2 regions of the Cupriavidus sp. USMAA2-4 genome follow, and region 1 is predicted to be linked to the other one. Evidence: riboswitches for the same ligand, from Rfam matches in the RefSeq annotation. Region 1 holds a riboswitch; the other holds the start of a gene.

Region 1 (4,410 bases):
GCCAGGCTCGGTGCAACGCTGTCTGTGTACGACATTCAGAAGCGCAACGTGCTCACCCGCAGCCCGACCAACCCGAACTTCAACATTGCAGCCGGCGAAGCCACGAGCCGCGGCGTTGAAATCGATGCCTTTGGTCAAGTGGACCAGAACTGGCGCATCAGCACAAGTTTCTCGCTGATTGATGCAAAGGTCACCGAAGACAACGCCATCGCAGCTGGGACACGCCTTACCAACATCCCCAAGGTGAGCGCGAGCTTGCTGGCAATCCGCGAAGACGCCATGCCATGGATCGGTGGCCGCTATGGCGTTGGTGCGGGCGTTGTCTATGCTGGTTCGCGCTCCGGCAACGCGACGGACACCTACTCGCTGCCGGCATACGCAACCGTAAAGCTGGTCTCGTACTGGCAGATTGACCGCCGTACCAAGGTCTATCTCGACATCCACAACCTGTTCGACAAGACCTACTATCCTGCCTCATGGGGCAACCTTGCAATCATTCCCGGTCTCGGCAGACAGTTCGTCGCCGGCTTGCGATATCAATTCTGACTACCGGCGCGTGAGGCGTGCCGAGATCATGGGAATATCGGGTCCGCTCTCCCAATTATCCGGCGCCTTGGCATGGACGGAGCCCGCCCCCCAGAAAGGCAACTTGGCCTGCCTGACAGCCTACGCGATCATCTCTGCCTGCTGGCGGGCGCGGGGCTGGGCATCGCCAATACTCCTGCGACCAACTCACGCGGTCACGCGCGCGGTCCGTTGCTGGCGATCTCCCGCAGGAATCGGATCGAAGCCTGTTCCAGTTGCGCGATACCTGGCGCCTCCACTGGAAAGTGGCCGCAGTTTTCCAGCATCACCAATCTCTTCTCGCCCTTGATGCGGTCGAAGAACTGCCGGCTCGATTCGAAGCCCGTCCAGCGATCGTTTGCGGGATGTGCCAGCAGGAGAGGACAGTGGTCGAAGTCCTCGGGCTCGACTTCCGGCCGCACGGCGAAAATCGACTGCATGAAATTGACCGGCACACGTACGCCGCCGCCGTAGGGATCCTCGGCAACGAGCCGGTTCAGCGATGGATCGTTCGACATCGCGTCCATCTTGGTAAACCACTTCACGGGCAGCCTCAGTCTGCCGATCAGAGGCGCGCAGCAGGGCAACAGGGGCATCATGACGTGGCGCACCAGCGCGTTGCGCGCAAACTGCTGTTTCACCAGCGGCGTCCGCGGATCCGCAAGGGTTGTGGCGATCACGCCAGCAATGGGGCCGTCTCCCATCCGTGCCGCGCACAGGTAAGCCAGATAGCCACCAAGGCTTCCGCCGCACAAGACCACGCGTCGCCCGGTGTGCCGGTACTCGATGGTTGCCAGATCGCATAGCAAGTCGGACCACGCCTCATAAGAGACCAGTGAAGGAGGCGCCTGACTCAACCCATACCCCGGTAGATCCGGAGCGACGACCTCGTAGCCTGCGCTGTGCAATAGCTTGCCAATCGGCGCGAACAACCGGCCGTATCCCCCTCCTCCATGCACGACGATCACGGTCAGCGGCGACGCTGCGCAGGGAAATCGATCAACATGGATCGATGCTCCTTTCCAGGGGAGCCACTCTTCATTCGGGCCGCTGGCCGTGGTGACTCGCGCATGTGCGGGAAAAAAGGATTGGTACTGTTTCCAATAGGTTTCCGTCTTGTAGCTTGCCTGGGGCATCGGTAGATTGTGTGCGGAACGCGTTATCCAGGGCGATCCCTCAACTGTTGGGGGGCGTGGAAGGTCAGCATCGATCCGCGTTGCGCAGACCTTCTTTAACGCAGGGGCGACATACAGCCCATGCGAGGCGTCGCTATTTCCTGGACTCGCATGCCATCCGTACCGCCAGACCTGTCAGAACGCTTCCCATCAGCCAGCGCTGCACCAATAGCCACGACGGGCGTCCCGACAGGAAGATCGATATCGATCCGGCTGTCACGACGATCAGTGCGTTGACGGCAAGGCTGATCGAAATCTGAACGCTGCCAAGCGCCAGCGATTGCGCAAGAACACTGCCATGTCCTGGCGTAATGAACTGGGGCAGCAGCGACAGATACATGATGGCGATTTTTGGATTCGCCAGGTTAGTGATAAACCCCATGCCAAAGAGCTTCATTGGGGTATCGACCGGCAGGTCACGCACGGCAAATGCGGATCGTCCGCCTGGCCTGACCGCTTGCCAGGCAAGATACAAAAGATATAAAGCACCACCAAAGCGAAGCGCATCGTATGCGTAAGGCACTGCAAATACAAAGGCCGTAATTCCGAATGCCGCACAGAGCATGTAGAATACAAAGCCCAGCGCAACACCCCCCAACGAAATGAGGCCTGCACGTCTACCTTGGCAAATTGAGCGGGAAATCAGATAGACCATGTTCGGCCCCGGCGTCAAAACCATTCCCAACGCCACAAGAGCGAACATGAGCAATTGTGTGAAATCAGGCATAACCCATCTCCATGGATAGTAGGTAATGCCCAGGCGCGCGGCGGCAGCAAACTCACGCTCCCCGATAGTGTTCTATCTATATGCGCCAGTCACGCGAGTGAAGAGATCCTAGCACGTCTTCTCGTCTGCCGTCTCGATCCGAGCGTCCGCCGGCGTGCCCCTGCTCTTCCTCAGTACGCCGACACACAACTCCCGCGCGATTTGCTACATTCAGCGTCTGCCCCGGACTAAGAGATGAGCGCCTCACATGCTGGAAGAGTTCGATGACTTTGTCGAAGCGCCGATGGCTGAATGGCAATTGCCGGGCCTCGCGCTGGCCGTGACCAAGGAGCGGGAGACGATCCTGATGGAAGGCTATGGCGTTCGCGACGTCGACTCGCGATTGCCGGTGACCTCCGGCATTTGGAGCCGAGTCGCGATCTTCGTGACACCTATTGGCACTAGAGCCTCGCCTATCTAGCGGCCGGACATATCGCGGAACGTATCGCAGGCATGCGCCATGGATGCATTCGTCAGCGCGATTTTGCTGATTGTTTTAAGCAACATTCCGTCTTTAACGCTAAAAAATTCGACCGGCTGGAATCTAAGAAGGATAGTATCGTGTTACTCAAAGAAGTGGACAGCTGTGAAGTTCTTGTTCTTCTCGACAATGTCAGTGATCTTCTTTCCTCGCTTCCAGAACGTGTAACTGGCGAGGTTTCCAACATTGTGAGAGCCGGTGCGTCCCAATTGACCGGACGGTGCCTGTGTTGTGCGCAATGGGGTCTTTCCCTGGTGATCAAGACTACGCTCAACGGCAAAACGCATACGGTCCTGTTTGATAGCGGCCCGGAAGGCTATGCGATCAAACGAAACGGCGAGAGGCTTGGTCTGCGTTTCGGAGATATTGACGCAGCGGTCTTCTCTCATGGCCACTGGGACCATGTCGGGGGGATGTTGACAGCGATCCAGTTGATCACCGATGCAAATGGTGACCGCAAGATCCCCGTACACGTGAATGACGGCATGTTCGTACCGCGAGCCGTGCATAAGCCGGGAGCCGATGGAGAGCTCCTCCCGTTCGATGAGGTGCCATCCAAAGAGCAGCTTTCCGCGGCCGGAGCCGAGATTGTCTCAAGCGATGACGCACGCACCCTGCTTGATGGGCATTTCCATCTGAGTGGCGAGATTCCGCGGCGAACATCATACGAGAACGGGCTGCCTGGACATTTTGCGCAGACGAACGACGGCGCTTGGCTACCGGATCCATTAATAAAAGATGAGCGATGGATGGCAGTAAACGTGGCAGGCCTTGGGGCGATAGTCTTTACCGCCTGTTCCCACGCCGGGGTCGTCAACGTGCTGCATCGCGCTCAGGAAGAGCTAGCGCCAATACCGCTATGGGGAGTCATGGGAGGTTTCCATCTCAGTGGTTCAGCCAGCGAGACGTTGATTCCGCAGACCATCAGTGATCTAGGGCAGTTCAATCTGAAACGCTTTGTGCCTGGTCATTGCACTGGCTGGCGTGCGACTCACAGGCTCGTCGAGGCATTCGGGGAGGAGAAAGTCGTGCCTTCTGCTGTGGGGCAGAGACACCTCTTTCAGGCTTGAAGGCGCCGCCGGCCAGCACGCATGGACGGCTGCACGGCCCAAGATGCCCTGGAGGGCTTTACACGAAAAACGAAGAAGCTGCCGACCTTTCTGCGCGAGAGTCTGACCTACGGTCGCGGAACTGAAATGACCTGCCATATCGAGCTCTTCCGGCGATTGAGACGCTAGTCGTAGCGGAAGGTGACGGTATTGGCGGGCGATACCGTCACGCACATCCCGTCCCGGTCAGAAACCTTATAAGTCAATGACTTAGGCTTGAGATTGCGCAGCGCTGTGTCGGTCAGCATCGAGGTTTTCTCCTGTTTTTTTTGACGGCTTTTACCGTCAGGGACCAGGAGACCCGCTGATGCCCGG
Region 2 (4,410 bases), 1.5 Mb from region 1:
CCTGCGGCGCCAGGCCGGCGCGGGCCAGCCGCGCGACCGCCAGCCGGCGCCCGGCAGCGCAGCCGAGGCTGTCGAGGCGGTCGCAGGAGCGCAGCGCCAGTACGCCCGCGCCCTGGAGCGGGGGGAGTGCCCGCTCCGGCGCGTCGGCTTCGATCAGCTCGACCGCGGCGCGGGTGGCGGCGCCGAAGGCCTCGGCATGGCGCAAGGCCTGCAGTGCATGCGGCGAGAGCCCGGCGAGCGGCAGCATGGCCATGATGGCCAGGGCAAGCGCAGCCAGGCTTTCAGTCAGGACGTATCCGGGCCGCTTGCGTGGGTGCCGGCGGCATGGCAAGCGGCGCGCATGCGCGCCGGGGTGCGCTGGGGGCACCAGGTGGCGACGGCCGCGGCGGCCGGCCATCCCGCTGCGCCGGAACAGGCCTGCCCGGCCGCTGCGGATGGGGCGATAGCGATGGCCGGCGCCGTCGGTGCCGCCGGGACAGTGGGTGCGGATGGGAGCAGGACCTGGCATGGCAGCCTCCGTCGATCTGGTTACCGGTCAGCATAGGGACTGGCTGCCGGACCGACGTGTCGGCCTGTCACGAGTTGGCGTCATCATGTTGCGCCCGCCGGCCTGTCGCCGAGGACCAGGATGCGATGGAGGCATGCCGGCAAGACCTGCCCCGGGTCGGCCGGTACACTACCCGGCATCCGCCACTTCAAGAACCTGGGCAGCGCCGGCAGCTACTCCCATGTCACGCATGGCGTGAACCGCAACTGCGTCAGCGCGGGCACGAGGTCAACACCTGCGCCGACGCCAGCCTGCCGGGCTGAAGCATCAACACCAGCCACGAGCCGGCGCTGGCGACGGCAGTCAGAAGCGTGAAGCGAAAGGATTGAAGGGAGGCGGCGCTCAGGCCTTGCGGGCCGGGCTGGCGGAAATCTCTTCCAGCACTTCGCGGAATTCCGACACGTCCTCGAAGCTCCGGTAGACCGAGGCAAAGCGGATGTAGGCGATCTTGTCCAGCTTGCGCAGCTCGCGCATCACCAGTTCGCCGACCTGGCTGCTGAGCAGTTCCTTCTGGCCCAGCGACAGCAGTTTTTCCTCGATGCGGGTGATGGCATCGTCGATGGCCTCGGCCGAGACCGGGCGCTTGCGCAGCGCGGTGCGCATGGAGTCCTTGAGCTTGGCGCGGACGTAGTCCTCGCGCGAGCCGTTCTTCTTGACGATGGCGGGGAAGAACAGTTCGATGCGCTCGTAGGTGGTGAAGCGGCGGTCGCAGGATTCGCAGCGCCGGCGGCGGCGCACGGTGTCGCCCTCTTCGGACATGCGGGTGTCAAGCACCTGCGTGTTGGAATGACCGCAGAAGGGACATTTCATGCCTGACCACCTTGGGATGTATGGAGCGGCTGCGCCGGCCGTATTGTGATTCTGTCATGGCGCGCCCGCCTTGACGAGGGGGCGGGCGGGCATGCCGGCTGCCGGCATGCCCGAGCCTGGCACCGCCCGGGCGGGCGGCGGGGCAGGCGGTCTTAATGCCTCAACCGTAGACCGGGAAGCGCTTGGTCAGCGCGGCGACCTGCTCGCGCACGCGCGCGATATTGGCCTCGTCGTGCGGGTTGTCCAGCACGTCGGCGATCAGGTTGGCGACCTGGCGGGCTTCTTCTTCCTTGAAGCCGCGGGTGGTCATGGCCGGCGAGCCCAGGCGGATGCCCGAGGTGACGAAGGGCTTTTCCGGGTCGTTGGGGATGGCGTTCTTGTTGACGGTGATGTGCGCGTCGCCGAGGATCTTCTCGGCTTCCTTGCCGGTGATCTGCTTGGCGCGCAGGTCGACCAGCATCACGTGGCTCTCGGTGCGGCCGGAGACGATGCGCAGGCCGCGCGCGATCAGGGTCTCGGCCAGCACAGCGGCGTTCTTCACCACCTGTTGCTGGTAGGCCTTGAACTCGGGCGCCAGTGCTTCCTTGAAGGCCACGGCCTTGCCGGCGATCACGTGCATCAGCGGGCCGCCCTGGATGCCGGGGAAGATGGCCGAGTTGATGGCCTTCTCGTGCTCGGCCTTCATCAGGATCACGCCGCCGCGCGGGCCGCGCAGGCTCTTGTGCGTGGTGGTGGTGACGAAGTCGGCATGCGGCACCGGGTTCGGATAGACGCCGGCGGCGATCAGGCCGGCGTAGTGGGCCATGTCGACCATGAAGTAGGCGCCGATGGACTTGGCCACGCGGGCGATGCGCTCGAAGTCGATGCGCAGGGCGAAGGCGGACGCGCCGGCGATGATCAGCTTGGGCTTCTTTTCCTGGGCCAGTTTTTCCAGTGCGTCGTAGTCGATGTCTTCCTGGGCGTTCAGGCCGTAGCTGACCACGTTGAACCACTTGCCGCTCATATTGAGGGCCATGCCGTGGGTCAGGTGACCGCCTTCGGCCAGGCTCATGCCCATGATGGTGTCGCCCGGCTTCAGCACGGCGAAGAACACGCCCTGGTTGGCCTGCGAGCCGGAATTCGGCTGCACGTTGGCGGCTTCGGCGCCAAACAGTTGCTTGACGCGGTCGATCGCCAGTTGCTCGACGACGTCGACGTACTCGCAGCCGCCGTAGTAGCGCTTGCCGGGATAGCCCTCGGCGTACTTGTTGGTCAGCTGCGAGCCCTGCGCGGCCATCACGGCCGGCGAGGTGTAGTTTTCCGAGGCGATCAGCTCGATGTGATCTTCCTGGCGCTGGTCTTCCTTCTGGATGGCGGCGAAGAGTTCCGGATCGATCTGGTCGATCGTATAGCGGCTGCGTTCGAACATGGCGGGATTCGTCTTGAAAAGGGGATCCGACTTGGCTTCGGGGGTAGGGCGCGCGGGGGAAGGCACATGCGACCTGCACCGGCCTGGTTGCGGCCGGCGCAGGGCGCACCCTGCTTCCCATTCGCTGCCCAGGCGAGCGGCAGGCGTCTGAACTTCACGCCAGAGAACTTGCGCTTCCTCGTGGTAGTGCCCACTGACTTCGCCAGTCGCGCAAGATGGAATGGTTGGCGCGAGTCTACGCGAGCCTCGGGCCGGCCGCAAGCGGCGCGGCATGGCTGTGGCGGGCAGGCCAAGGGTTTACGTCAATGTCGCGCACGGCTCCGCTACAATCGCGGCCATGACGAACTTTGTCTGGACCCTGCGCGTGTATTGGGAAGATACCGACGCGGGCGGCGTAGTGTTCTACGCCAACTACCTGAAATTCTTCGAACGCGCCCGCACCGAATGGCTGCGGTCGCTCGGCATCGGCCAGCAGGCCCTGTCCGACGAGGCCGGCGTGGTCTTCGTCGTCAGGAGCACGGCGGTGGAATACAATGCGCCCGCCCGCCTGGACGACCAGATCGAGATCCGGACCCGGATTGAACGGGTCGGGCCGGCCTCGGTCCAATTCGCCCAAGAAGCGTGGCGCGGGGAGCAGCAGCTGGCGACCGGCGCCATCCGGGTCGGCTGTGTAGATAAGTCCACATTTCGACCCGCCCCCATCCCCGCCCCCGTCCTCGCAACTATCAAGACCGCCCGATGAATCCCGTGACCGTCTCGCAAGACCTGTCCATCGTTTCGCTGGTGCTGCATGCCAGCCTGCTGGCGCAGGCCGTCATGGCGCTGCTGCTGGTGATGTCCCTGTTCTCGTGGACCTACATCTTCCGCAAGCACATGGCGCTGCGCGCCGCGCGCAGCCAGACCGAAGGCTTCGAGCGCGATTTCTGGGCCGGCGGCGACCTGCAGGCGCTGTATAACAGCGCGGTCAACAACCGCCACAACACCGGGGCGCTGGAACGCATCTTCGAGTCCGGCATGGGTGAATTCCTGAAGGCGCGCGAGCGCAGCAACGACGCCGGAGCGCTGCTCGACGCTGCCCGCCGCGCCATGCGCGCGGCCTACCAGCGCGAGATGGATGTGCTGGAATCGCATCTTCCCTTCCTGGCCTCGGTCGGCTCGGTCAGCCCCTATATCGGCCTGTTCGGCACCGTGTGGGGCATCATGAACGCCTTCCGCGGCCTGTCCAATGTGCAGCAGGCCACCCTGGCCTCGGTGGCGCCCGGCATCGCCGAAGCGCTGGTGGCCACGGCCATCGGCCTGTTTGCCGCCATTCCCGCGGTGATCGCCTACAACCGTTATGCGACCGAGATCGATCGGCTGGCAATCCGTTTCGAGAGCTTCATGGAAGAGTTCCTGAACATCCTGCAGCGCCAGACGCGCTGATCGCCAGCAAGGAGCCAAGCTATGGCAGCCATCCAGCGTCGCGGCGGCTCGCGCCGCCGCGCCAGTGCCGAGATCAACGTCGTGCCGTACATCGACGTGATGCTCGTGCTGCTCGTCATCTTCATGGTGGCCGCGCCGATCGTGAGCCCTGCCGTGGTCGACCTGCCCACGGTGGCCAACGCCACCCCGCAGCAGAAGACGCCGCCCATCGTCGTCACCGTGC

The links. Region 1 has a riboswitch for ZMP and ZTP ahead of BKK79_RS02790 (LysE family translocator). Riboswitches for the same ligand answer to the same signal wherever they lie in the genome.
Region 2: another riboswitch for ZMP and ZTP. It lies ahead of glyA (serine hydroxymethyltransferase); the one in region 1 lies ahead of BKK79_RS02790 (LysE family translocator).

The regions. Positions count from the first base shown of each region.
Region 1 is NZ_CP017748.1:640,928-645,337, forward strand. It holds gene BKK79_RS02780 (TonB-dependent siderophore receptor) at 1-546, shown strand, start outside; gene BKK79_RS02785 (alpha/beta hydrolase) at 741-1,700, opposite strand; gene BKK79_RS02790 (LysE family translocator) at 1,834-2,466, opposite strand; ZMP/ZTP riboswitch at 2,487-2,569, opposite strand; gene BKK79_RS02795 (serine hydrolase) at 2,714-2,926, shown strand; gene BKK79_RS38775 (MBL fold metallo-hydrolase) at 3,067-4,056, shown strand; partial or broken gene BKK79_RS42270 (IS30 family transposase) at 4,075-4,215, shown strand; partial or broken gene BKK79_RS40175 (Arm DNA-binding domain-containing protein) at 4,224-4,343, opposite strand.
Region 2 is NZ_CP017748.1:3,652,318-3,656,727, forward strand. It holds gene BKK79_RS16220 (hypothetical protein) at 1-508, opposite strand, end outside; gene nrdR (transcriptional regulator NrdR) at 890-1,357, opposite strand; gene glyA (serine hydroxymethyltransferase) at 1,518-2,765, opposite strand; ZMP/ZTP riboswitch at 2,885-2,985, opposite strand; gene ybgC (tol-pal system-associated acyl-CoA thioesterase) at 3,103-3,507, shown strand; gene tolQ (protein TolQ) at 3,504-4,187, shown strand; gene tolR (protein TolR) at 4,209-4,410, shown strand, end outside.